Regions from separate parts of the Sporosarcina sp. Y352 genome, predicted to be linked through region 1. Evidence: riboswitches for the same ligand, from Rfam matches in the RefSeq annotation. Region 1 holds a riboswitch; the other holds the start of a gene.

The links. Region 1 has a riboswitch for lysine ahead of AC1TO6_RS14055 (Na+/H+ antiporter NhaC family protein). Riboswitches for the same ligand answer to the same signal wherever they lie in the genome.
Region 2: another riboswitch for lysine. It lies ahead of AC1TO6_RS00795 (aspartate kinase); the one in region 1 lies ahead of AC1TO6_RS14055 (Na+/H+ antiporter NhaC family protein).

Annotation. Positions count from the first base shown of each region.
Region 1 covers NZ_JBXCJE010000008.1:35,471-47,397, reverse strand. The annotation lists gene AC1TO6_RS14075 (DUF72 domain-containing protein) at 1-20, shown strand, start outside; gene AC1TO6_RS14070 (sulfite exporter TauE/SafE family protein) at 20-844, shown strand; gene AC1TO6_RS14065 (bifunctional metallophosphatase/5'-nucleotidase) at 848-2,221, shown strand; gene yunB (sporulation protein YunB) at 2,298-3,074, shown strand; lysine riboswitch at 3,133-3,315, shown strand; gene AC1TO6_RS14055 (Na+/H+ antiporter NhaC family protein) at 3,459-5,018, shown strand; gene AC1TO6_RS14050 (ABC transporter substrate-binding protein) at 5,462-6,646, shown strand; gene AC1TO6_RS14045 (branched-chain amino acid ABC transporter permease) at 6,733-7,608, shown strand; gene AC1TO6_RS14040 (branched-chain amino acid ABC transporter permease) at 7,622-8,572, shown strand; gene AC1TO6_RS14035 (ABC transporter ATP-binding protein) at 8,562-9,341, shown strand; gene AC1TO6_RS14030 (ABC transporter ATP-binding protein) at 9,344-10,051, shown strand; gene lipA (lipoyl synthase) at 10,197-11,156, shown strand; gene AC1TO6_RS14020 (YutD family protein) at 11,175-11,531, shown strand; gene AC1TO6_RS14015 (DUF86 domain-containing protein) at 11,637-11,927, shown strand, end outside.
Region 2 covers NZ_JBXCJE010000001.1:129,455-141,381, reverse strand. The annotation lists gene AC1TO6_RS00835 (DUF350 domain-containing protein) at 1-412, shown strand, start outside; gene AC1TO6_RS00830 (long-chain-fatty-acid--CoA ligase) at 641-2,338, shown strand; gene AC1TO6_RS00825 (TetR/AcrR family transcriptional regulator) at 2,426-3,007, shown strand; gene AC1TO6_RS00820 (enoyl-CoA hydratase) at 3,023-3,796, shown strand; gene AC1TO6_RS00815 (electron transfer flavoprotein subunit beta/FixA family protein) at 3,822-4,595, shown strand; gene AC1TO6_RS00810 (electron transfer flavoprotein subunit alpha/FixB family protein) at 4,629-5,603, shown strand; gene trxA (thioredoxin) at 5,728-6,042, shown strand; gene uvrC (excinuclease ABC subunit UvrC) at 6,264-8,057, shown strand; lysine riboswitch at 8,106-8,285, shown strand; gene AC1TO6_RS00795 (aspartate kinase) at 8,375-9,592, shown strand; gene AC1TO6_RS00790 (YslB family protein) at 9,638-10,048, opposite strand; gene AC1TO6_RS00785 (succinate dehydrogenase cytochrome b558 subunit) at 10,286-10,894, shown strand; gene sdhA (succinate dehydrogenase flavoprotein subunit) at 10,952-11,927, shown strand, end outside.

The sequences.
Region 1 (11,927 bases):
TGTTTGAAGGAGAATGGTAATGGAGTATTTCTTATTAGCCGTTATCGGTCTTGCGGCAGGGATTATTGGTGCACTCGTGGGTTTGGGAGGCGGAGTCATCCTTGTGCCGGCGACATTATTTGTCGGTATTAATCTGGGCTTGATAGATGGAATTACACCACAAACGGCTGTCGGGCTTTCTGTCATTATGATGATTTTCACAGGACTGGCTTCGACGCTTTCTTATATGAAGGGCAAAACAATTGATTTTAGGAGTGGATATATCTTTTTCCTGGGAAGTGTTCCGGGGACTCTCCTAGGTGCTTTTGTCAATAAAGGGCTCGATTTGCCATCGTTTAATCTTTATTTCGGCATTTTATTAATTATTTTATCAATCATTCTTTTGGTCCGTAAGCATTTAAAACCGGTTGATTGGTTTGTAAATCATGGTAAAAAGAGGACGTTTACAGATAATATGGATGAGACCTATGTCTATGGATTTCCTGTCTGGTTTGCATTGATCCTAACATTTGGTGTTGGATTTGCGTCAGGTCTTTTTGGCATCGGTGGTGGTTCAATTCTAGTACCAGCCATGATGTTACTCTTTTTATTTCCGCCCCATGTTGCAGTCAGTACATCAATGTTCATGGTTTTCTTATCGGCGATTGTCAACTCGATTACACATATATCGCTCGGTAATGTTCCTTGGTTATATACGATTCCGGTCATTCCGGCCGCATACATTGGAGCCAAAATCGGAGCTCGGCTGAACCAGAAAATGAAATCGGAAACAGTCGTTGTTGCACTACGTATTATTTTGCTTTTACTTGGAGTCAGATCGATTATTGAAGGACTTTTGGGGTGACATATGAATCAAATTGAAGTGATTCACTTTTATCATACAAACGATATCCACAGTCATTTTGAAAGCTGGCCACAGATTTGCCGGTTTCTTTGTGATGAAAAGAATGAACACTTATTAAATGGTGAGGCTTGTTACGTATTCGACATCGGTGATCATGTGGATCGTTCACATCCATTTACGGAGGGAACGAAAGGACAAGGAAATGTTAGACTGTTGAATGAAGCTGGTTATGATGCAGTTACGATAGGTAATAATGAAGGAATCACAATGTCGAAAGCTGCATTAAACTCACTTTACGCAGATGCTCGTTTTGAGGTCATTCTAAGTAATTTGTTTGAAGAGGATGGAAATCGTCCGAAATGGGCAAAACCTTACAAAATTTATGTTACTGCCAGTGGAACGAAAATTGGCGTTATCGGAGCGACTGCAGAATATCAGGCGTTCTATTCAAAACTAGGCTGGAAAATTACACCACCCCGCGAAAGTTTAATGGGCATTGCCAAACAGCTTGCATCAGAAACGGACCTAATCGTTTGCTTATCGCATATGGGTATTCATGAAGACGAGCAACTCGCAGTGGAGTGTCCAGAGATTGATATCATTTTCGGTGCGCACACGCATCACCTTTTCCATGAAGGCAAGCTGATTGGGGATACATTATTGGCTGCAACGGGTAAATATGGTGAGTATGTGGGTCATGTGACATTGAAAGTTGCTAGCAGCACAAAAAGGACTCTCACTATCGACGCAGAACTGGTTAGGGCGGATTTGGTTAAAAGAAGTGAAGAGGATATCGTCCAATCGAATCATTTAATACAACTTGGGAAAAGGGCGATGGAAGATAAGGTCTTTGATAATCCTTCACGGTTGCAACAGAATCTGTTTGAGGGTAGCCCCTTATCCTCGTTCTTCGGTCGGGCACTCATTGCCTATACACAGGCTGATTGTGCCATGTTTAACGCAGGGATTTTCCTAGGTAGTCTCGATAAAGGGTGGGTGACGAAAGGCGATTTACATTCACTTCTGCCACATCCCATAAACCCGTGTCTCATCACACTGGATGGAGTCGAACTTATAGAAGTATATAAGCTTTCTTTAAATAAGGATTGGCCACAAATTGAAATCAAGGGCCTTGGTTTCCGGGGCACATTAATGGGCGCGATGATTTATGAAAGATTATATCAGAATAGACATGGACAACTTTTTGCGGGAAATCGTGAGGTCGTACCAGGTCAAAAATATACGCTTGCAACATTAGATATGTTTACGTTTGGACATTTCTTTCCATCTCTCAGACATGCAGAGGTAGAGTATTACATGCCTGAGTTGATTAGAGATGTGCTTGGTTGGTACGGGACCGAACATTTTAAGTCTTAATCATTGGTACTGTTCGCATATTGCTTAAGAATAAACGGCTCAATTCCTGCATAGCTTAAAAGCAGGAGGAGTCGTTTTGAAATTTCAGGGGCAAGTCACCAGAAGAACCAGGAAAACCAGGAAAAAAAAGCGTAGACTATTACCTATTTTGGTACCTACATTTTTTATAGCAGTTTTCTTGTTTTTTTATGTAGTCAATATGAGGCTTACTCCAATATATGTCCAATATGCAGAAGTACAGACGCAAAGAATAGCCTCACATGTTATTAGTAAGGCCATCAATTCTAGGGTTGCTACTGTGCTCGACGTCAATGATATCATCGTGGATATTCCCAATGAATCTACGGGTGTTGTTACATGGAAGTTTAACACGGAAGTGATTAACAGGGTGTTGGCTGAAACCCAAACGCTTGTCGAGTCCCATTTACAACAAGCTTCGGAGGGAAATCTTGATATATTACCCCCACAGAATGAAATCAAATTCGATCCCGATGCAATGGAAACTCAAGGAGGAGTCGTCTTCTTCGTTCCTATCGGTCAAGCGACGAATATTCCATTGCTAGGAAACTTGGGTCCTAAGATTCCGATTCGTTTCCATGTCATTGGTGATGTCAGTGCGACAATCGATACGGAAATTCTTCCTTTTGGTATAAACAGTGCCTACGTTGAAGTGAATATATTATTAACAGTCAATGTCCAGATTATTGTTCCGCTTGCAACTGAAAAAAGTGTTATTAATCAAAAAATTCCGGTAGCCATGGGGCTTATTCAAGGTAAGGTGCCTCAAATCTACAATAATGGAACCGATAATGCTCCTTCGGTTGAAGTTCCGTTAAGCACTGAATATGAGTGAAGAAGAATACTTGAAAATGCTGCGGATAACTGATAGGCTATTAGAGGATTAGAAATATCGATTGGGTAGAGGCTGCATTGCTTATTAGTCACACACGCGAGATTGACACCGATGACCGTGTGCAAAAGGAAGCTTTGCCGAAGCGTGGTAAGATCGTCGAGATCTATCAGGCTGGGGTTGTTCCGAATAGGGATAACACTGTCATACGTCTTAAGAACATGTATGATGAGCTACAAGTCGTGAGTTAGATAAGCTGTATTATTTATCCAACAAACGAAACGTAGATAAAGCCGGCTCCAATTACACTCGAGAAGTGTAATTAGCAGTCGGTTTTTTGTATTCCCCCTTAAAGGGCCTCGACCCGACAAAATGGAGGAATAGAAAATGATTGGAACTTGGGTATCAATATTACCACCACTAATCGCCATTATTATGGTGTTTGCAACAAAAAGGGTGCTGTTATCGCTAGGTGCAGGAATTGTCTCAGGTGCTTTGCTAGCGGCTTCATTCGCTCCTGTAGAAACGCTGAGCATTTTATGGCAATCCATTAAAGCGACATTTTGGGATGGTGGACTAAATACGGCAAATATTTATATTGTTCTATTTATCCTGCTCTTAGGTGTTATCACTGCTTTCGTTAGCTTGTCTGGAGGTAGCAGAGCATTTGCAGAATGGGCAGTACGCCATATTAAAACAAAACGTGGGGCAAAATTGCTCACGGTATCACTCGGTCTTGCTATTTTTGTGGATGATTATTTCAATGCATTGGCAGTGGGACAAATCGCGCGTCCGATTACGGATCAGCACCGGGTTTCAAGAGCGAAATTGGCTTATTTCATCGACTCGACTTCAGCACCGATTTGTGTGATTTCACCAATTTCAAGCTGGGGTGCCTTTTTAATCGGACAACTCGCCCTTATATTTGGCGGTGCAGCAGCAATCAGTTATTCGCCATTATCCGCGTTCGTAATGATGGCACCCATGAATTTTTACGTTATCGCAACACTCGCAATGGTATTCTTCCTTGCATGGACCAATTTCGATCTATTCGATATGAAGAAACATGAACAACTTGCAACTGAAACAGGCCAATTATTTGACCCTGACAAAGAAATTCCGGGTCAATTGAAAGAGGAATTTCCTGTACATTCGCATGGCCGCGTACGAGATCTTGTTGCGCCGATTGTCACACTCGTTGTAGTAACATTTGCGGCGATGTTTGTGTCTGGCTATCTAATCGGAGGATCGATGAATATCTTCTCGATCTTTGAAAGTACGGATGTCGCACTTTCATTGTTGGCGGGTGGAATTATAGCTACGCTAGTTGCAGCAGCGTTATATATGCAGCAGATGAAAAATAATGAAACGGCGAGCTTTTCGCTTATGGGCAGTGCGTTTATAAATGGAATGAATTCTATGATGCCGCCTGTTTTAATCCTTATTTTTGCTTGGTCACTATCGTTCTTAATCGGAACACTTGAAACGGGTCTATTCTTATCTGACCTTGTAATGAAATCAAATATACCGGTTTCATTCTTGCCTGTTATTATGTTCATACTTGCTTGCATTATGGCTTTTTCAACCGGAAGTTCTTGGGGGTCGTTCGGTATTCTTCTGCCGATTGCGGGAACAATCATGATTGAAGCGGCACCGGAAATGTTACTGCCGGCGCTTGCTGCAGTTCTTGCGGGGGCTGTATTCGGAGATCACGCTTCGCCGATTTCTGATACGACGATTCTATCTGCTACAGGTGCAGGATGTAACCATATTGATCATGTTTCGACACAGTTTCCTTACGCGCTAATTAGTGCTGTAATCGCTGCGATGGGCTATATCATTCTAGGCATTACAGGTTCGATCTGGATCGGACTCGTTGGCGTTATTATTATTTTGTTAGTATTTTTTACTGTCTGGACAATGCGGGCTACTAAAGTGGCACATTAATAGTATTGATAATCTTATACTAAAAAGCGGTGGCTTAGGCTACCGCTTTTTTATTATAATAATAATAGTTTTCTAACAAAAAAATGTTTTGACAATAGTCTGATAGGTGTATATACTAGGCATTAAGACCAAAAAGTGATATGAGATTAATAAAACACTATTTTTTGGTCCTATGTGATCGTAAAGGAGGAATAAACTGGATTTAATCTAGTGATAATAATACAAAAAATAACTGTAATAATTTACTAGGTCGAATATTTTATTCAGTGAAATATAATTATATGAAAATTGCTATAGACTGAATAAGAAGTTTGTTTTACAATGGGCTTGTAAGTAGGAAAAAAGTGATATTTCTAGAAAAGGAGAATCGTTAGTTTTCTTATAAGGGATGGAACGATTTGAATTATCAGAAATATCAATAAAAAGGGGGATTTCATTTGAAAATGAAAAAATTTGTAAGTGTATTTGCCGTTTCAGCACTAGCTGTCGGAATACTGGCAGGCTGTGCAGGAGAGAAGGCTGACGAAGGAAGCACAGGCGGCTCTAAGGATGGCGATACGATTAAAATCGGGGTCAACCTTGAATTGTCAGGTAATGTTGCTTCTTATGGTACTTCAGAGTTATCAGGAATTGAACTTGCTGTTGAAGAAATAAACGCAGATGGCGGAATTGATGGTCAAGAAATCGAACTTGTGAAAGTTGATAATAAATCCGATCCTGCTGAGGCTACGAGTGCAGCACTTAAATTGATCACTCAGGATAAAGTAGTTGCAATCATCGGTGCGGCAACGAGTGGTGCTACTGTTGCACAGGCTGAAATTGCGAACGGCAACGAAACACCGCTTATCAGCCCATCTGGAACAAGCCCTACAGTAACAGTCAAAGAAGACGGTAGTGTGAATGAATTCGTTTTCCGTACTTCATTCATCGATCCATTCCAAGGAACGGTTGCAGCAAACTTTGCGGCTAACGATCTTGGTGTTAAAAACGTAGCGATTTTCACTGATAATGCAAGCGATTATTCAAAAGGTCTTGCTGCATCATTCAAAAAAGATTTTGAAAAAGCAGGCGGTAAAATTATTGCTGAAGAATCTTACGTAGGTAAGGATTCTGATTTCCGTTCAACACTAACTCGTATTAAAGCCGCGAATCCTGAATTCATCTTCATCCCTGGATATTATGAAGAAGTAGGACTAATCGTTAAACAGGCTCGTGAAATGGGTATCGATGTTCCACTAATGGGAGCAGATGGATGGGATTCTCCTACTCTAATTGAGCTTGCTGGTGCAGATGCATTGAACAATACATTCACAACAAATCACTATTCATCTGAAGATCCAGATGGCATCATTCAAGACTTTAACGATAAGTTCAATGAGAAATTCAGTAAATCACCTGATGCATTCAACGCACTAGGTTACGATACAGTGTATCTTTTAGCTGATGCTATCAAACGCGCAGGCGGTCCGGATTCAGTCAAAATTAAAGATGCCCTTGCTGAAACGAAAGATCTTGAATTGATCACTGGATTGTATTCGGTTGATGAAAATCATCACCCAATCAAATCTGCTACTATTCTTGAATTCAAAGATGGCGAACAAGTCTTTAAAACAAAAGTTAATCCTTAATTTAAACTGTAAGAATGGGGGGAGGATGTCCTCCTCCCATTCTTTTTTAATCCTTACTTTAGAGCTGGAAAAGGAGTGAGAAGTTCATGGAATGGTTACAACAGCTAATAAACGGTATTTCACTCGGTAGCATTTATGCGTTAATTGCACTAGGTTACACAATGGTTTATGGGATCATAAAATTGATTAACTTTGCGCATGGTGAAATATTTATGATAGGTGCGTTTATTGGGTATTACTCCATTGCTGGTTGGGGACTCGGGTTTATCCCTGCATTACTATTATCAATGGTTTCCTGTGCAATTATTGGCGTTCTTATTGAACGAATCGCTTATAAGAGATTACGGAATGCAACGAGAATTGCTGCATTGATTACAGCAATAGGGGTTTCTCTTCTAATTCAAAATGGTGTTATTTATATGCGTGGTGCGCAACCTGATGCGTATCCTGAAGTATTACGCAATAAATCTTTTGATTTTTTCGGTGCTCAAATCAGCAGTCAAGCAATCTTAATTTTATCTGTTTCTGTTACTCTAATGATCATTCTACAATTCATTGTACATAAAACAAAAATCGGAAAAGCGATGCGAGCTGTTTCCTATGATGCTGAAGCAGCTAAGCTTATGGGGATTAATGTCGACAACACAATCTCGGCTACGTTTGCGATTGGATCAGCTTTAGCTGGTGCAGCGGGCGTTATTTTCGGTATTTATTATACAAAGATTGACCCATTAATGGGTATTATTCCTGGTTTGAAAGCATTCGTTGCTGCTGTCCTTGGTGGAATTGGAATTATTCCAGGTGCCATGGCTGGAGGTCTTGTGCTTGGAGTTGTAGAAACGTTTGTCAGTGCGCTCGGGTTCTCTCTATGGAGAGATGCCGCGGCATTCGTCATATTGATTTTAATACTCATCTTCAAACCGTCTGGACTCTTTGGTAAAAATACACGTGAGAAAGTGTAGGTGAAACAAAGTCATGAAAAAGTCGAAACAGTTTTGGTCATTTGTTGCTTCATCTCTAATCGTTTATACAGTTGTTCAAGTGCTTCTTAATGTAGGCATATTGAATACCTTTCACTCTAATACATTAATTTTTATGGCCATTAATATAATGCTTGCGGTCAGTTTGCATTTAGTAATTGGTATTACAGGACAGTTTTCACTTGGTCATGCTGGGTTCTTGGCAGTTGGTGCATATATCTCTGCCATCGTGACAATGAAACTTAACCTACCATTTCCGGTTGCTATACTAGCCGCAGGACTAATTGCTACAATTGCAGGGTTGATAATAGGAATACCTAGTTTGCGGCTACGCGGGGATTACCTTGCGATCGCCACACTTGGTTTTGCGGAAATCATTCGAATAGTATTTTTGAATATCGAATATGTGGGCGGAGCAGCGGGGATGCAAGTTACGCATGCAACTACATGGACTTCTGCATTTATCTGTCTTTTCGTCACAATTGTCGTTATCGTCAATTTTACAAATTCAAGACATGGTCGAGCTTGTATCTCTGTTCGTGAAAATGAAATTGCATCCGATGCAATGGGGATAAACACAACGTATTATAAAGTATTGGCGTTCGCGATTGGTTCTTTCTTTGCTGGTATCGCAGGCGCATTATATGCTCATAACTTTTATATCATTCAACCTTCAAACTTCGGATTCTTAAAGTCCATTGATATCCTGATTTATGTAGTGTTGGGCGGTTTAGGAAGTTTGTCAGGCGCAATTGTTGCAACGGTTTTGTTAACGATAGTGTCCACGTTCTTGCAAGGTTATCCTGAGACACGGATGATCATCTATAGTCTTGTACTCATCATCGTGATGCTTTATCGTCCAAAAGGTTTAATGGGTACAATGGAAATAACGGATTACTTCAAATTGTGGAGAGGTTCGAAAGGAGGCAGCCAGCATGACAAGTGAACCGTTACTTAAAATTAAAGATGTCGGTATACAGTTTGGCGGGCTGAAAGCTGTTTCGAATTTTAACATGGAAATCAATCAAGGCGAACTAATTGGTCTAATTGGACCAAATGGTGCAGGTAAGACAACGAGTTTCAACCTTTTGACGGGCGTTTATACACCCACTGAAGGCGATATATTATTTAATGGAAAACGCATTAATGGGATGGCTCCTTTTCAAGTAACCCGTAGAGGAATTGGTCGGACGTTTCAAAATATCCGATTGTTCAATGAGCTATCTGTTTTGGATAATGTAAAAGTAGCTTATCACTCACTAGCAAAGCATTCTGTTCTGAGTTCTATGTTACGCCTTCCTTCCCATTTCGCTGGTGAAAAAGAAATGGAAGAAAAAGCGATGGAGTTTCTGAAAATTTTCGAACTGGATAAATATAAAGATGAAGATGCAAAGAACCTGGCATATGGGAAACAGCGCAGGCTGGAAATTGCACGAGCGTTAGCCACAGGACCACAGTTGCTACTACTTGATGAACCGGCAGCTGGAATGAATCCGCAGGAAACGAAAGAATTAATGGAGTTAATCGCTTTTGTTCGTAAAAAGTTTAATCTAACCATTTTGTTGATTGAACACGATATGAATTTGGTTATGGGAATTTGTGAACGTATTTACGTATTGGACCACGGTGTACTCCTTGCTGAAGGAACTCCTGAAGAAATCCGTAATAATCCGAAAGTGATCGAGGCTTATTTAGGGGAGGAAGTTCACGAATGAGCATGTTAAAAGTTGAAAACTTAAACGTATATTACGGTAGTATCCATGCCCTTAAAGGCGTTTCATTGAATGTGGATCAGGGTGAAATTGTTACATTGATCGGTGCGAATGGCGCTGGGAAGAGTACATTGTTGAAAACATTATCCGGTTTATTGAAGCCTAAAGTGGGATCCATTGAATACATGGACCAGTCAATAGTGGGTAAACCCGCTCAGTCTATCGTAAAGGCGGGAATTTCCCACGTTCCTGAAGGAAGACGAGTATTCGCAGAAATGAGTGTTGAAGAGAATATCGAATTAGGTGCATTTCTACGAAAAGATAAAGCGGGTATTCAACAGGACTTCCAAAAAGTATATGAAATCTTCCCTCGCTTGCATGAGCGGCGTAAGCAATCGGCTGGAACCTTGTCCGGTGGAGAACAACAAATGTTGGCGATGGGAAGAGCTATCATGGCTAAACCAAAGTTACTGTTCTTAGACGAGCCGTCAATGGGACTTGCGCCTTTAATGGTAAAAACAATATTTCAAGTTGTTAGGGATATTAATAAAGAAGGAACGACAATTCTTCTTGTTGAACAAAATGCAAATATGGCATTATCAATTGCGGATAGGGCATATGTCCTAGAAACAGGTCGAGTTATTTTGTCAGGAACTGCAGAGGAATTACAGGCCAGTGAAGAGATTAAGAAAGCTTATTTGGGTGGACATTGATTGAAGAAAGGTAGCGCAGGATACAAGCGCTACCTTTTTTTAATAACTAATAAGAGTCAGAATTATAGCGTTATGACGGTTGTTTGAAGTCTAAATATATGATACATTGACAACAGTAGTTGAAATACATTAAAAGTTCAGAGGAATGGAGTCGGTCGACGTGTCATGCAAGCCGGAACAAGGAAATAGAACCGAACATGTAAGAAAGCCCGATTGGTTAAAAATTAAGCTTAATACGAATGAAAATTATACAGACCTTAAAAAAATGATGCGAGAAAATAACTTAAATACTGTATGTGAAGAAGCACGTTGTCCAAATATCCATGAATGCTGGGGCGAGCGTCGAACTGCTACATTCATGATTCTGGGTGCTGTGTGTACACGTGCATGCCGTTTTTGTGCAGTTAAAACAGGATTGCCTACGGAACTTGATATTGCAGAACCGGAACGTGTGGCGGATTCTGTAGCTCTAATGAATCTAAAGCATACAGTTGTTACTGCGGTAGCGCGTGATGACCAGAAAGACGGAGGATCTGCAATTTTCGCTGAAACAATTCGTGCAATACGTAGAAAAAATCCGTTTACAACTGTTGAAGTACTGCCATCAGATATGGGCGGTGTATATGAGAATCTGGAACGTCTTATGGACGCCAAACCGGATATTCTGAACCATAACATTGAAACGGTACGTCGCTTAACGCCGAGAGTTCGTGCACGTGCAACTTATGACAGATCACTCGAACTTTTACTCCGTGCAAAAGAAATGCAGCCAGACATCCCTACAAAATCTTCATTGATGTTAGGGCTTGGTGAAACACATGAAGAAATTCTCGAGACAATGGATGACCTTCGCTCCCATAAAGTTGATATAATGACTATAGGCCAGTATCTACAGCCTACTAAAAAACATTTAAAAGTACAAAAGTATTATTCGCCTCAAGAATTTGAGGAGTTAAGAAAAATTGCAATGTCTAAAGGGTTCTCACACTGTCAGGCTGGTCCGCTTGTACGTTCGAGTTACCATGCTGATGAACAGGTGAACGCGGCCGCAAAGGAAAGGCAGCGTCAAGGTGATGAACTACTTGAAACAGCACTGCAAAGCTAAATTGGCGGTGAAAGTTGAATGATAGTAATTGATAGTTGGAAGTTCGATATAATGACTGACTACCGTGAGGGATTTAATGAAGAAGCGTTACTTGCAAGATATAGTGACGTGCTCCTTAAATACGATTATATACTTGGTGACTGGGGATACGGACAACTCCGTTTAAAAGGTTTTTTCGATGATACCAACCAGAAAGCAACGTATGAAACAAAAATTAACACATTACAAGATTATTTGTATGAATACTGTAATTTTGGCTGTGCTTATTTCGTATTGAAAAAAATGGAAAAGGTTAAACCGGAAATTCAGGAGACAATAAAAGTACTGCAAACTCCGGAAACACCAGAAATACAGGTAACCGAGGTTACTGAGTAAACCGGCTCGCGAGTGGATGCCAAATCCGCACGCGGGTCTTTTCAATTCATCGAATCAGATGTAGTATTATTATAAGATAGTCTAAACAATCAGGAGGGAAAGTCAGTGTATTTTGTCGACCGTAATCAAATTAGCGAATCACTTAGCCATATGGAAAGTTTGCTGGCGTTATATAGAAAAGGAAGTGAGTGGCAAGAGGATACAATTCATTCACTTGCGCTTGAACGGATAACACATGTAATCATTGAATCGATTATTGATGTCGGGAACTCGATGATTGACGGTTTTATCATGCGTGATCCAGGAAGTTATGAAGATATTATCGACATCATGGAAGATGAACGAGTTATTACAAAGGAAATGGCAGATCCGTTAAAACGGGTAATTGAGTTAAGA
Region 2 (11,927 bases), on a different contig from region 1:
GACGAATACTGGATTTTGGAGTCATCCTTTAGTAGAAACAGCAGGCTACTTCAGTGTAGTTGTCCTTTGTCTTGTCGTTTCGATGGTTCTTTTTGAGCTCGTTACGAAATATAACAACTGGGAAGAAATTCGCAAAGGAAATGTTGCTGTTGCACTTGCTACTGGCGGAAAGATTTTCGGGGTTGCAAATATTTTCCGCTATTCGATTGAACAGCATAATTCATTGCCCCAAATGATTGGATGGGGATTGTACGGTTTTATTTTACTCGTATTCGCATATTTATTATTTGAATTCTTAACACCCAAATTCAACATAGATAAGGAAATCGAAGCAGATAATCGTTCTGTTGGCTTCATATCTTTGACGATTTCCGTAGGGTTATCATTCGTAATTGGAGCAAGTATTTCATAGGAGTCGTGAATTCATGGAGAGATTATCGAAAATACTAATTGTTGTCTGTGTCTTATTTATTTTAGTAGGCATATACTGGATGACATCTAATACACCTTGACCAGTTTATACTGGTCAAGGCTTTTTTAATGTAAATGTAATTTTTCAATTGTAACCTGAAACATTAACAACTATAATTAAATTAGGAATATTCAAAGAACTGTAGATAAGAGAGAAGGGGGCTAAAAAATGACAACGAAACCTTGGCTAGATTTATATCCTGCCGAAATTTCAAAGACACTCGATTATGAGCGAATTCCTCTACAGGAATATCTAACGAGGTCCAGTAACAAGTATCCTGATAAAACAGCTATGCATTTTCTAGGCAAAGATATTTCATTTAAAGAGTTTCATCAATCGGCTTTGAAGTTTGCAAACTATTTGACGACAATTGGAATTAGTAAAGGGGACCGGGTGGCAATTATGTTACCAAACTGCCCGCAAAGTGCAATTGCCTACTATGGTATTTTGTATATCGGCGCAGTTGTTGTTCAAACGAACCCTCTTTACACAGAACGTGAAGTGGCTTATCAGATGACGGATTCCGGAGCAAAAGCCATCATTTCACTCGATATTCTATACCCGAGAATTTCAAAAATTGTTAAGGAAACAGAACTTGAGCATGTCATCATCACAGGAATAAAAGATTACTTACCGTTCCCTAAAAACTTAATTTATCCTTTTATTCAGAAGAAGGAGCATGGGGTCAAAGTGAAAGTTGAACACCGTGGCATGAATCATCTATTCACAGAAATAATGAAATCTGCAAAACCGGATCCAGTCAGTTATACATTTGATTATGATGAGGATATCGCGTTGCTACAATATACGGGCGGAACGACGGGACCGCCAAAAGGTGTCATGTTAACACATGCTAACCTTATTGCCAATGTGAAGATGTGTGATGCATGGTTGTATAAATGTAAAGAGGGCGAAGAAGTAGTAATGGGCATCCTGCCTTTCTTCCATGTTTACGGAATGACAACTGTACTGATTCTTTCCGTGATGCAAGGTAATAAAATGGTCCTCGTACCTAAATTCGATTTCGAAACGGCACTGAAAACAATTGATAAACAGAAGCCGACTCTTTTTCCAGGCGCACCTACTATATACATCGGATTATTGAACCATCCTGATTTAGAAAAATACGACCTATCTTCCATAAAGGCTTGTATAAGCGGTTCCGCCGCCTTGCCGATCGAAGTTCAAGAAAAATTTGAAAAAATAACCGGTGGAAGGCTTGTTGAAGGATATGGTCTGACAGAAACCTCACCAGTATCACATGCGAACTTTGTATGGTCGGAAGAACGAATGAAAGGATCAGTCGGTGTTCCTTGGCCGGACACGGATTCCTGCATACTCGGCCCAGATTCAACAGAACCTTTGAAGAATGGAGAAATTGGTGAAATTGCAATTAAAGGTCCACAAGTGATGAAGGGATACTGGAACAGACCGGAAGATACGGAGCAGACTTTTCGCGACGGCTGGTTCATGACAGGAGATCTTGGATATATGGATGACCAAGGTTATTTCTATGTTGTTGATCGAAAAAAAGATATAATCATAGCGAGTGGATTTAATATATACCCACGAGAAATTGAAGAGATTCTTTATGAACATGAGGCAGTACAGGAATGTGTCGTTGCTGGTATTCCTGATCCATACAGAGGCGAAACAGTCAAGGCATATATTGTTTTAAAACAAGGTGCTACTGTAACTGAAGAAGAGCTTGATAAGTATTGTAGGGAAAATTTGGCGTCATTTAAAATACCACGACTATATGAATTCCGAAACGAGCTGCCTAAAACTGCTGTTGGGAAGATACTACGCCGTGCTCTTGTCGATGAAGAGAAAAAGAGGGCTGAGAAGGAATTGCTTCCACTGTAAGGGAATACTTGACACGAAGGTAAATAGCGACTAATATGAAAATATGAATGAATCATCATTCATATTTTCTATTGGTGGTGATTAAGTATGAAACGAGATAAACCGAAATATAAACAAATAGTGAACGCGGCGGTTATTGTAATCGCTGAAAATGGTTATCACCAAGCGCAAGTGTCTAAGATTGCGAAAGAAGCTGGCGTTGCGGACGGAACAATCTATCTCTATTTTAAAAATAAAGAAGATATTCTAATATCCGTCTTTAAAGAGAAAATGGCGATTTTCGTAAACTACGTTGAAATTATTTTGAAACAAGATATCGACACATCCGAAAAATTATTCAGGATGATTGATAATCATTTCCGTGTACTTCATGAAGACCGTCACCTTGCAATTGTAACTCAGCTTGAACTCCGACAATCTAATAAGGAGTTAAGGGTCCGTATTAATGAAGTCTTAAAGGAATATCTAATGCTTCTTGATGCCATTTTGAAAGAGGGAATCGAAAACGGGGCACTAAATACCGGTCTTGATGTCCGGCTTGCAAGACAGATGGTATTCGGAACAATTGATGAAACTATCACTTCATGGGTGATGAATGATCAAAAATATGATTTAATGAAACTATCACCCGAAGTACATAGGCTGATTATGAATGGAATGAAAGCTTAAGAAGGATGGGATGAAATGGAGTTTCTAAACGTTTTAGTTGACGATGGGGTGGCGGTAGTGACAATAAACAGACCGCCTGCGAATGCGCTTTCACGAGCACTTATCCTTGAAGTGGATGCATTGCTCGATAAAGTGGAGCACGACGAATCTGTTAGAGTCATAGTCTTACATGGGGAAGGTAAATTCTTCTCTGCAGGTGCGGATATCAAAGAGTTTACATCCGTTACTACAGGTGAAGAATTTTCAAAATTAGCGGCCAGCGGACAAGAAGTTTTTGAACGTCTCGAACAATTCTCGAAACCAGTTATAGCAGCTATTCATGGGGCAGCATTAGGTGGTGGGCTTGAACTGGCAATGGCTTGTCACATTCGATTCGTCACTGAAAGTGCAAAACTTGGAATGCCAGAATTGCAACTGGGACTAATTCCTGGGTTTGCTGGAACACAACGTCTTCCTCGCTACGTCGGCATGCCGAAAGCCGCGGAAATGTTGTTAACGAGTGATCCTATCAGTGGAGTAGAAGCAGCACAACTTGGACTTGCCAATCAAGCCTTCACAGACGAAGAGTTACTTCCGAAATCAATGGAGCTTGCAAAAAAAATTGCTAAGAAAAGTCCTGTTGCGGTCAAGTTTGCACTTCAGATGCTTCAGTATTCAAAACCAGCTTCTTATTATGAAGGTGTGAAAGCGGAAGCTGATTCATTTGGTAACGTTTTCATCTCTGAAGATGCTAAAGAAGGAATTCAAGCATTCTTAGAAAAACGAGTTCCAGTATTTAAAGGGAAATAACCAAAAAGTTGAGGGGGTATGCAATATGAACATTTATGTTTTAGTTAAACGGACATTTGATACAGAGGAAAAAATTACAATCTCAAACGGTAAAATTGCCGAAGACGGTGCGGAGTTTATCATTAACCCTTATGATGAATACGCAATTGAAGAAGCCATCCAAGTACGGGACGCAAATGATGGTGAAGTAACTGTTATAACAATTGGTGGAGAAGACGCTGAAAAACAACTTCGTACAGCGCTTGCAATGGGTGCTGATAAAGCAGTGCTTATCAATACTGAGGATGATCTAGATGAAATGGACGAGTTTACATCTGCTAAAATCATCGCTGAGTACTTGAAAGATAAGGAAGCTGATTTGATTCTTGCAGGAAATGTTGCAATCGATGGTGGTTCTGGACAAGTTGGTCCGCGTGTTGCCGAACTTTTGGGCATCAACTGTGTAACGACAATCACGAACCTTGAAATTAGCGGAACTTCAGTCAAAATCATTCGTGATGTTGAGGGAGATTCTGAAACGATTGAAACGTCACTTCCACTCTTAGTGACTGCACAGCAAGGTCTAAATGAACCTCGCTATCCTTCACTTCCAGGAATCATGAAAGCCAAGAAAAAACCGTTAGAAGAGCTTGAGCTTGATGATCTAGATCTTGAGGAAGAAGACGTGGAAGCTAAAACACAAACAATAGAAATTTATCTTCCACCGCAAAAAGCTGCTGGACGTATTCTTGAAGGCGATACGAGTGATCAAGTGAAAGAACTTGTTAATCTACTTAAAACTGAAGCTAAAGTAATCTAATCTGACTTTTAATTGTAATAGGAGGGACTATAGATGTTTAAAAAAGTAGTAGTACTTGGGGAAGCACGAGAAGGGGCATTGCGTAACGTTTCGTTTGAGGCGATTGCAGCTGCTAAAAAGGTATCCGGAGGCGGAGAAGTTGTCGGGCTCTTGCTCGGCGATGCAGTACAATCGTTAGCGGAAGAAATGATCCATTACGGAGCGGACCGTGTGATCACTGTTGAGCATCCACATTTGAAGCTTTATACTTCCGATGGCTTCAGCCAAGCATTCATGGCTGTTTATGATCAGGAGAAACCGGATGCTGTTGTTTTTGGTCATACGGCTCTTGGAAAAGATCTTTCACCTAAAATTGCTAGTAAACTAGCATCGGGTTTGATTTCTGATGTAACTGCTATTGAAGGAGAAGGCGATGCGGCAGTATTTATCCGTCCTATCTTCTCCGGTAAAGCATTCGAAAAAGTGAAAAATAAAGATGGATTATTGTTTATAACAGTTCGCCCAAATAACATTGCACCGTTAGAGCATGATGCAAACCGTTCTGGCGAAGTAACAGCGGTACCAGTTGAGGTTGCTAATCTACGGACAATCATTTCTGAAGTTATCCGTAAATCGACAGATGGCGTCGACCTTTCGGAAGCGAAAGTTGTTGTTGCAGGGGGGCGCGGCGTGAAAAGTGCAGAAGGCTTTGAACCACTGCAAGAACTTGCATCACTATTAGGCGGAGCAATCGGTGCTTCACGCGGGGCATGTGACGCTGACTACTGTGACTATTCATTACAAATCGGACAAACGGGCAAAGTTGTTACACCGGATCTGTACATCGCTGCAGGAATATCGGGTGCAATCCAGCATATGGCGGGCATGTCCAACTCGAAAATAATCGTGGCTATCAATAAAGATTCAGAAGCGAATATTTTTAAAGTAGCTGACTACGGTATTGTTGGAGACCTATTTGAGGTTATTCCAATGATGATTGAAGAAATCAAAAAGCTTAAAACGAACTGATTCAAAAGTAAGCGCCCTCATTAGCAGGGCGCTTACTTTTTTTGCAGAGCATATATTTAGGTCGGGATATAGCAGCATGCTATAATACGATCATAGGTTATCTAATAAGAGGAGGAAATATATTATGGCTATTATTCACGCAACTGATCAGAACTTTGAAGAGAACATTAAAGAAGGATTAGTCCTTGTAGACTTTTGGGCACCTTGGTGTGGACCTTGTAAAATGATCGCTCCAGTACTTGAAGAACTAGACGGCGAAATCACAGGGAAAGCAAGTATTGTTAAAGTTGACGTAGACGACAATCAGGAAACAGCTGGTAAATATGGCATTATGTCAATCCCTACTTTGGTTCTTTTCAAAGACGGAGAAATCGTCGATAAAGTTGTCGGTTTCAAACCGAAAGAAGCACTTGCAGAATTGATTACAAAGCACGCTTAATTATTAACATAATTCAGCAACAACGCCTAAGTTACCGATAGAGAGGGATGGAATATAATTCCTCCTCTTCGAGCTGAAGCCTCTGGCGGATGTCGAGGGTATTGAATGGAGTCAATCGAGGAAACTCCAATCAATATCTTAGCGTAAATACATTGAGGCATATTTGAAAGTATAACCGGGTCCCTTCAAAGGCTCCCGGTTTTTTTTGGTAGGTGAAATAGATGAATGAACTAATTACAGAGAAGTTGGCTATATTACCGGAGTTGCCGGGTTGTTATTTAATGAAAGACAGGCAAGGGACAATTATCTATGTCGGCAAGGCAAAAGTTTTGAAAAATCGTGTGCGCAGTTACTTTACGGGAAGCCATGACGGGAAAACACAGCGACTGGTTGGGGAAATTACAGATTTTGAATACATTGTCACATCTTCAAATCTGGAGGCTCTTGTTCTTGAATTGAATCTGATCAAACAGTATGATCCGAAATATAATATCATGCTAAAGGATGATAAAACGTATCCGTATTTAAAATTGACTGCTGAGCGACATCCGAAACTAATTATTACAAGACAAGTCAAAAAAGACAAAGGAAAGTATTTTGGTCCATACCCAAATGCATTTGCCGCTGGGGAAACAAAAAAATTACTTGACCGACTTTATCCTTATCGAAAATGTTTAACGTTGCCGGACCGAGCTTGTTTATATTACCACCTTGGCCAATGCCTTGCACCGTGCATCAATGAAGTGAGTACTGATACGTACAAAGAAATGGTGGACGACATCAGCCGATTTTTAAACGGCGGTTATAAAAAAGTAAAAAAAGAATTAACAGAGAAAATGTCTGCTGCAGCGGAAAATCTGGAATTTGAACGCGCAAAAGAATATCGTGATCAGATTGCTAATATTGAAGCGGTCATGGAGAAACAAGCGATGACCATGAATGATTTCACGGATCGTGATATTTTCGGATTTGCAGTCAATCACGGCTGGATGTGTGTTCAAGTCTTTTTTGTCCGTCAAGGAAAGTTGATAGAACGGGATGTGTCACTTTTTCCACTTTATCAAGAACCTGAAGAGGAATTGCTGACTTTCATTGGCCAATTTTATGGAAAATCACAACACTTGATTCCCCAGGAAATACTTTTGCCACAAGGAATCGATAATGTAATCATCAGTAGGCTTCTCGATGTCAATGTATTCATTCCACAGCGCGGAAAAAAGAAGGATCTCGTCCAATTGGCAGTCAAAAATGCAGAGATATCATTGTCAGAAAAGTTCCATCTCATTGAACGTCAGGAAATGCGGACAATCGGTGCATGTGAGGAACTTGGCAAAGCGATGAACATCACAGTGCCTTTACGTATTGAAGCATTTGATAACTCACATATGTATGGCGCTGATGCAGTTTCTGCAATGGTTTCATTTGTTGATGGGAAACCGAATCGTAAAGATTACAGAAAATATAAAACGATGACCGCGGCAGCGCACGACGATTATGGTGCAATGCGTGAAGTTGTTCGGAGACGTTATATTCGTGTGTTGAAAGATGATTTGCCATTACCAGACCTTATTGTTGTTGATGGGGGTAAAGGTCATATGGAGTCTGTTAGGGAAATCATTGAGGATGAGTTGAATTTATCCATTCCCATTGCGGGACTTGCAAAAGATGAGAAGCACCAAACAGCACAACTCCTTTATGGTAACCCGGTTGAAATGATACCACTTAAGAGGTCGAGTGAAGGATTTTACTTATTGCAAAGAATCCAGGATGAAGTGCATCGGTTTGCAATCACTTTCCACAGACAACGCCGCGAAACGAATTCATTGACGTCAGCACTGGATGGATTGCCGGGAGTTGGGCAAAAACGGAAAACGATGCTGTTAAGGCATTTTGAATCAGTAGAAAAGATTCGCGAAGCTACGATTGAACAATTGCAAGAAGCAGGACTACCTGCAGGTGTAGCAAAATCAGTTGAAGCGCATTTTCGCGAGATGGCATTGCGGGAAAAAAAGTAATATGGTAAGGTGAAACCAATGAATTTTTTCACTAATACATTTATATGTAGTGAAGATAGAGGTGCGGTAACCAATAGTAGATCCACGGAAGGCGGCAGCCTAATGAAAGGGATTGAAAGGGGTATTCGCCGAAGCGGATGAATCGTCTGTCACGATTGTCATGCTGGATTTCCATTGAATAAGTGGAAATTTGTCAGGTATGGAAATACCTGGAGGGCTATCTGGATGGGGCGTCTCTTCGGGGATAGCTCCAATCAGACCGGCTCTCATACTTTTGAGGGCCGTTTTTGCATTCAGGGGAAAATGGAGGAAAAATCATGGGACGTATTGTAATGAAATTCGGAGGGACATCAGTTGCAAATCCAGAGAGAATTGCACGGGCTGCAACACTTGTTAAAAATGAGGTTAATCGTGGAAACCAAGTGGCTGTCATTGTCTCTGCGATGGGTAAAACAACAGATGAACTATTAAGGTTGGCAATGGAGATTAATCCCAAAGCAGGACGGCGCGAATTGGATATGCTTCTTGTAACAGGAGAACAAGTAACAGCGTCTTTACTTGCAATGGCGATTACTGCACAAGGGTTAGAAGCACGGTCATACACAGGTTGGCAAGCAGGGGTAACGACAGAGGCTGTTCATGGTAATGCAAGGATTGAACAAGTTAATGCTGACAAAATTCAAACCGCACTAGAATCAGGCGCGGTTGCAGTAATCACTGGTTTCCAAGGAATTGATAATAACGGTGAGTTGACAACACTTGGTCGCGGTGGTTCCGATACGAGTGCCGTCGCAATTGCGATTGCACTCGATGCAGCTAGTTGTGATATTTACACGGACGTCGAAGGGGTATTTACGACGGACCCAAGATTGATCGAACAAGCGACGAAACTTGAGGAAATATCTTACGATGAAATGTTGGAAATCGCTAACCTTGGTGCGGGTGTGCTTCATCCAAGAGCAGTTGAGTTTGCAAAAAATCATCAAATGCCGCTTCGGGTAAGACCGGCTCATATGGACGGAGTAGGAACAGTTATCAAGGAGGAAATCGATTTGGAAAACAATTTAATTGTACGTGGCATCGCTTTTGAGAGAGAAATTGTACGGATTACAGTGATGTATGAAGTACCTTATAATGGCTCACTTGCTAATATTTTCACTGCACTCGCGAAACAACATGTAAACGTCGACATCATTGTCCAGACAATTATGGAAGGCGTACAGCCGTCTGTGTCATTTTCCATTAAAAAAGAGGATTTCGCAGAAGCGATAAATGTTTTGGAGACCGAAAAAGAATCGCTCGGTTACAGTCGGGCAGATTTTGAAGTAGGACTGGCGAAAGTTTCAATCGTGGGAAGTGGAATGGTATCGAATCCGGGAGTTGCTGCGCAAATGTTCGACACGCTGAGGAACGCAACCGTTCCAGTGAAAATGGTGAGCACTTCTGAAATCAAAGTCTCCGTAGTCATTCCTGAATCGGATATGGAGAAAGCAGTTGCAACACTTCATGAGCAATTCGGTTTAGATAGAAAGTAAAGTAGAATTAAAAGAAGATGCCCCCAATTCCGGGGCATCTTCGATTCATACTTCAATTTTGGTTTTTAAATCCCATTTGACTTGAAAGTGCACCAAACCGTCTTTCATTTCACCGTAGCATTCAGTCAGAAGTCCATTTAACTTTTGGTATTGTTCTGCAATGAAGCCCGCTTCAAGTTGACAAGATCTATTTTGGTTATTTGTCCCAAAATCGTTTTTCATCGAATAAAACGCTTCATCCTTTTCAGTCTTATCAAGCTGAAGTGGACCCCAACCGGCTTCCGTAAAGAAAATAGGTAGTTCATCAATGCTGAATATGGGGAATTTTCTGGCCACATCTTTTCCAGCCCAGTACAGAATGTCATCTTCGTGGTTGCCGAGAATACTAGGCAACACGTGGTCCCGTAAAAGTTCATAGCCGAATCGGGTCGGCGTATCGTATGTAATGTTTTCCAATCGAACATGCAACCCTTTCGGTTAAATGATAGAATCAGTAAGTCTAATGGCATAAAAGAGTACTAGATTAAGGCGTGGCAAAAAGCCTGAATCGTCTTGACCTCTTCAAAACTGAGGAGTACAATGGTTATGTCATAATATTGTACCATGAAGAGGTACGCCGTCAACATTTGCTTCGTGTCGAAACGATGGCATACGACGATTGGCGGACTCAGTTAATAAGGGAGGGTAAAAGACTTGTCAAGAGAATCAGATTTCTATTTACGTCGTCTTCATTCGTTGCTCGGAATCATTCCGGTGGGGCTTTTTCTTGTCCAGCATTTGGTCATTAACCATTTTGCGACACGGGGTCCAGAAGCATTCAACACCGCTTCCAATTTCATGGGGAGCTTACCATTCGTTCTATACCTTGAATGGTTTATCATCTACATTCCACTCATGTTCCACGGATTCTATGGTGTGTACATAGCTTTCACATCAAAAAACAACGTACAACGATACGGTACTTTCCGTAACTGGATGTTTATGCTACAACGCATAACTGGGGTATTCCTAGTCGTGTTCATCGCATGGCATATTTACCAGACTAGAGTTCAAAAAGCATTAGGTGCTGATGTGGACTTTAATATGATGGAAGATATTTTGTCGAATCCGTTCATGCTTGCATTCTACATTGCGGGAGTTATTGCGGCAACATTCCACTTGTCAAACGGTATTTGGTCATTCCTAGTAAGCTGGGGATTAACACAATCACCGCGTTCACAAAAAATAGTTACATATATTTCAATTGTCGTTTTCCTAGTTCTCTCTGTAATTGGTGTACAAGCACTACTTGCTTTCATTTAATAAAAAAATTAATTTAGCGAAATACGAGATCCCTATAATTTGAGGAGTGAAACAATAATGGCGAAAAGCAGATTGATTGTTGTCGGCGGAGGTCTTGCAGGCTTGATGGCAACTATCAAAGCAGCTGAAGATGGCACGCCGGTCGACCTGTTCTCAATTGTTCCGGTTAAACGTTCCCACTCAGTATGTGCGCAAGGTGGCATCAACGGCGCAGTGAATACAAAAGGGGAAGGCGACTCGGTTGATATCCACTTCGATGACTCTGTATATGGAGGAGACTTCCTTGCGAATCAACCCCCTGTACAAGCCATGACGGCCGCAGCACCAGGAATCATTAGTTTGTTAGACCGTATGGGCGTAATGTTCAACCGGACACCTGAAGGACTTTTGGATTTCCGACGTTTCGGAGGTACAATGCACCACCGTACGGCATTTGCAGGAGCGACAACAGGACAACAGCTTCTATATGCACTTGACGAGCAAGTTAGACGTTTTGAAGTCGATGGGCTTGTTCAAAAGTATGAACACTGGGAATTCTTAGGTGTTGTACTTGACGAAGAAGGCGTTTGTCGCGGTATCAAAGCACAAAACATGAAAACAATGGAAATTAAAGCGTTTAAAGGCGATGCAGTAATTATGGCAACAGGTGGACCCGGTATCATTTTCGGGAAAACGACAAACTCTGTCATTAATACAGGTTCTGCTGCTTCCATCGTTTATCAACAAGGAGCACAATATGCAAACGGTGAGTTCATTCAAATTCACCCGACAGCGATTCCAGGAGACGACAAACTCCGACTTATGAGTGAATCTGCACGTGGTGAAGGCGGTCGTATCTGGACTTATAAAGACGGAAAACCTTGGTACTTCCTCGAAGAAAAATATCCAGATTACGGTAACCTTGTACCTCGAGATATTGCAACCCGTGAAATTTTCGACGTTTGTGTTAATCAAAAACTTGGTATTAACGGCGAAAACATGGTGTACTTGGACCTTTCCCATAAGGATCCGAAAGAACTCGATATCAAGCTCG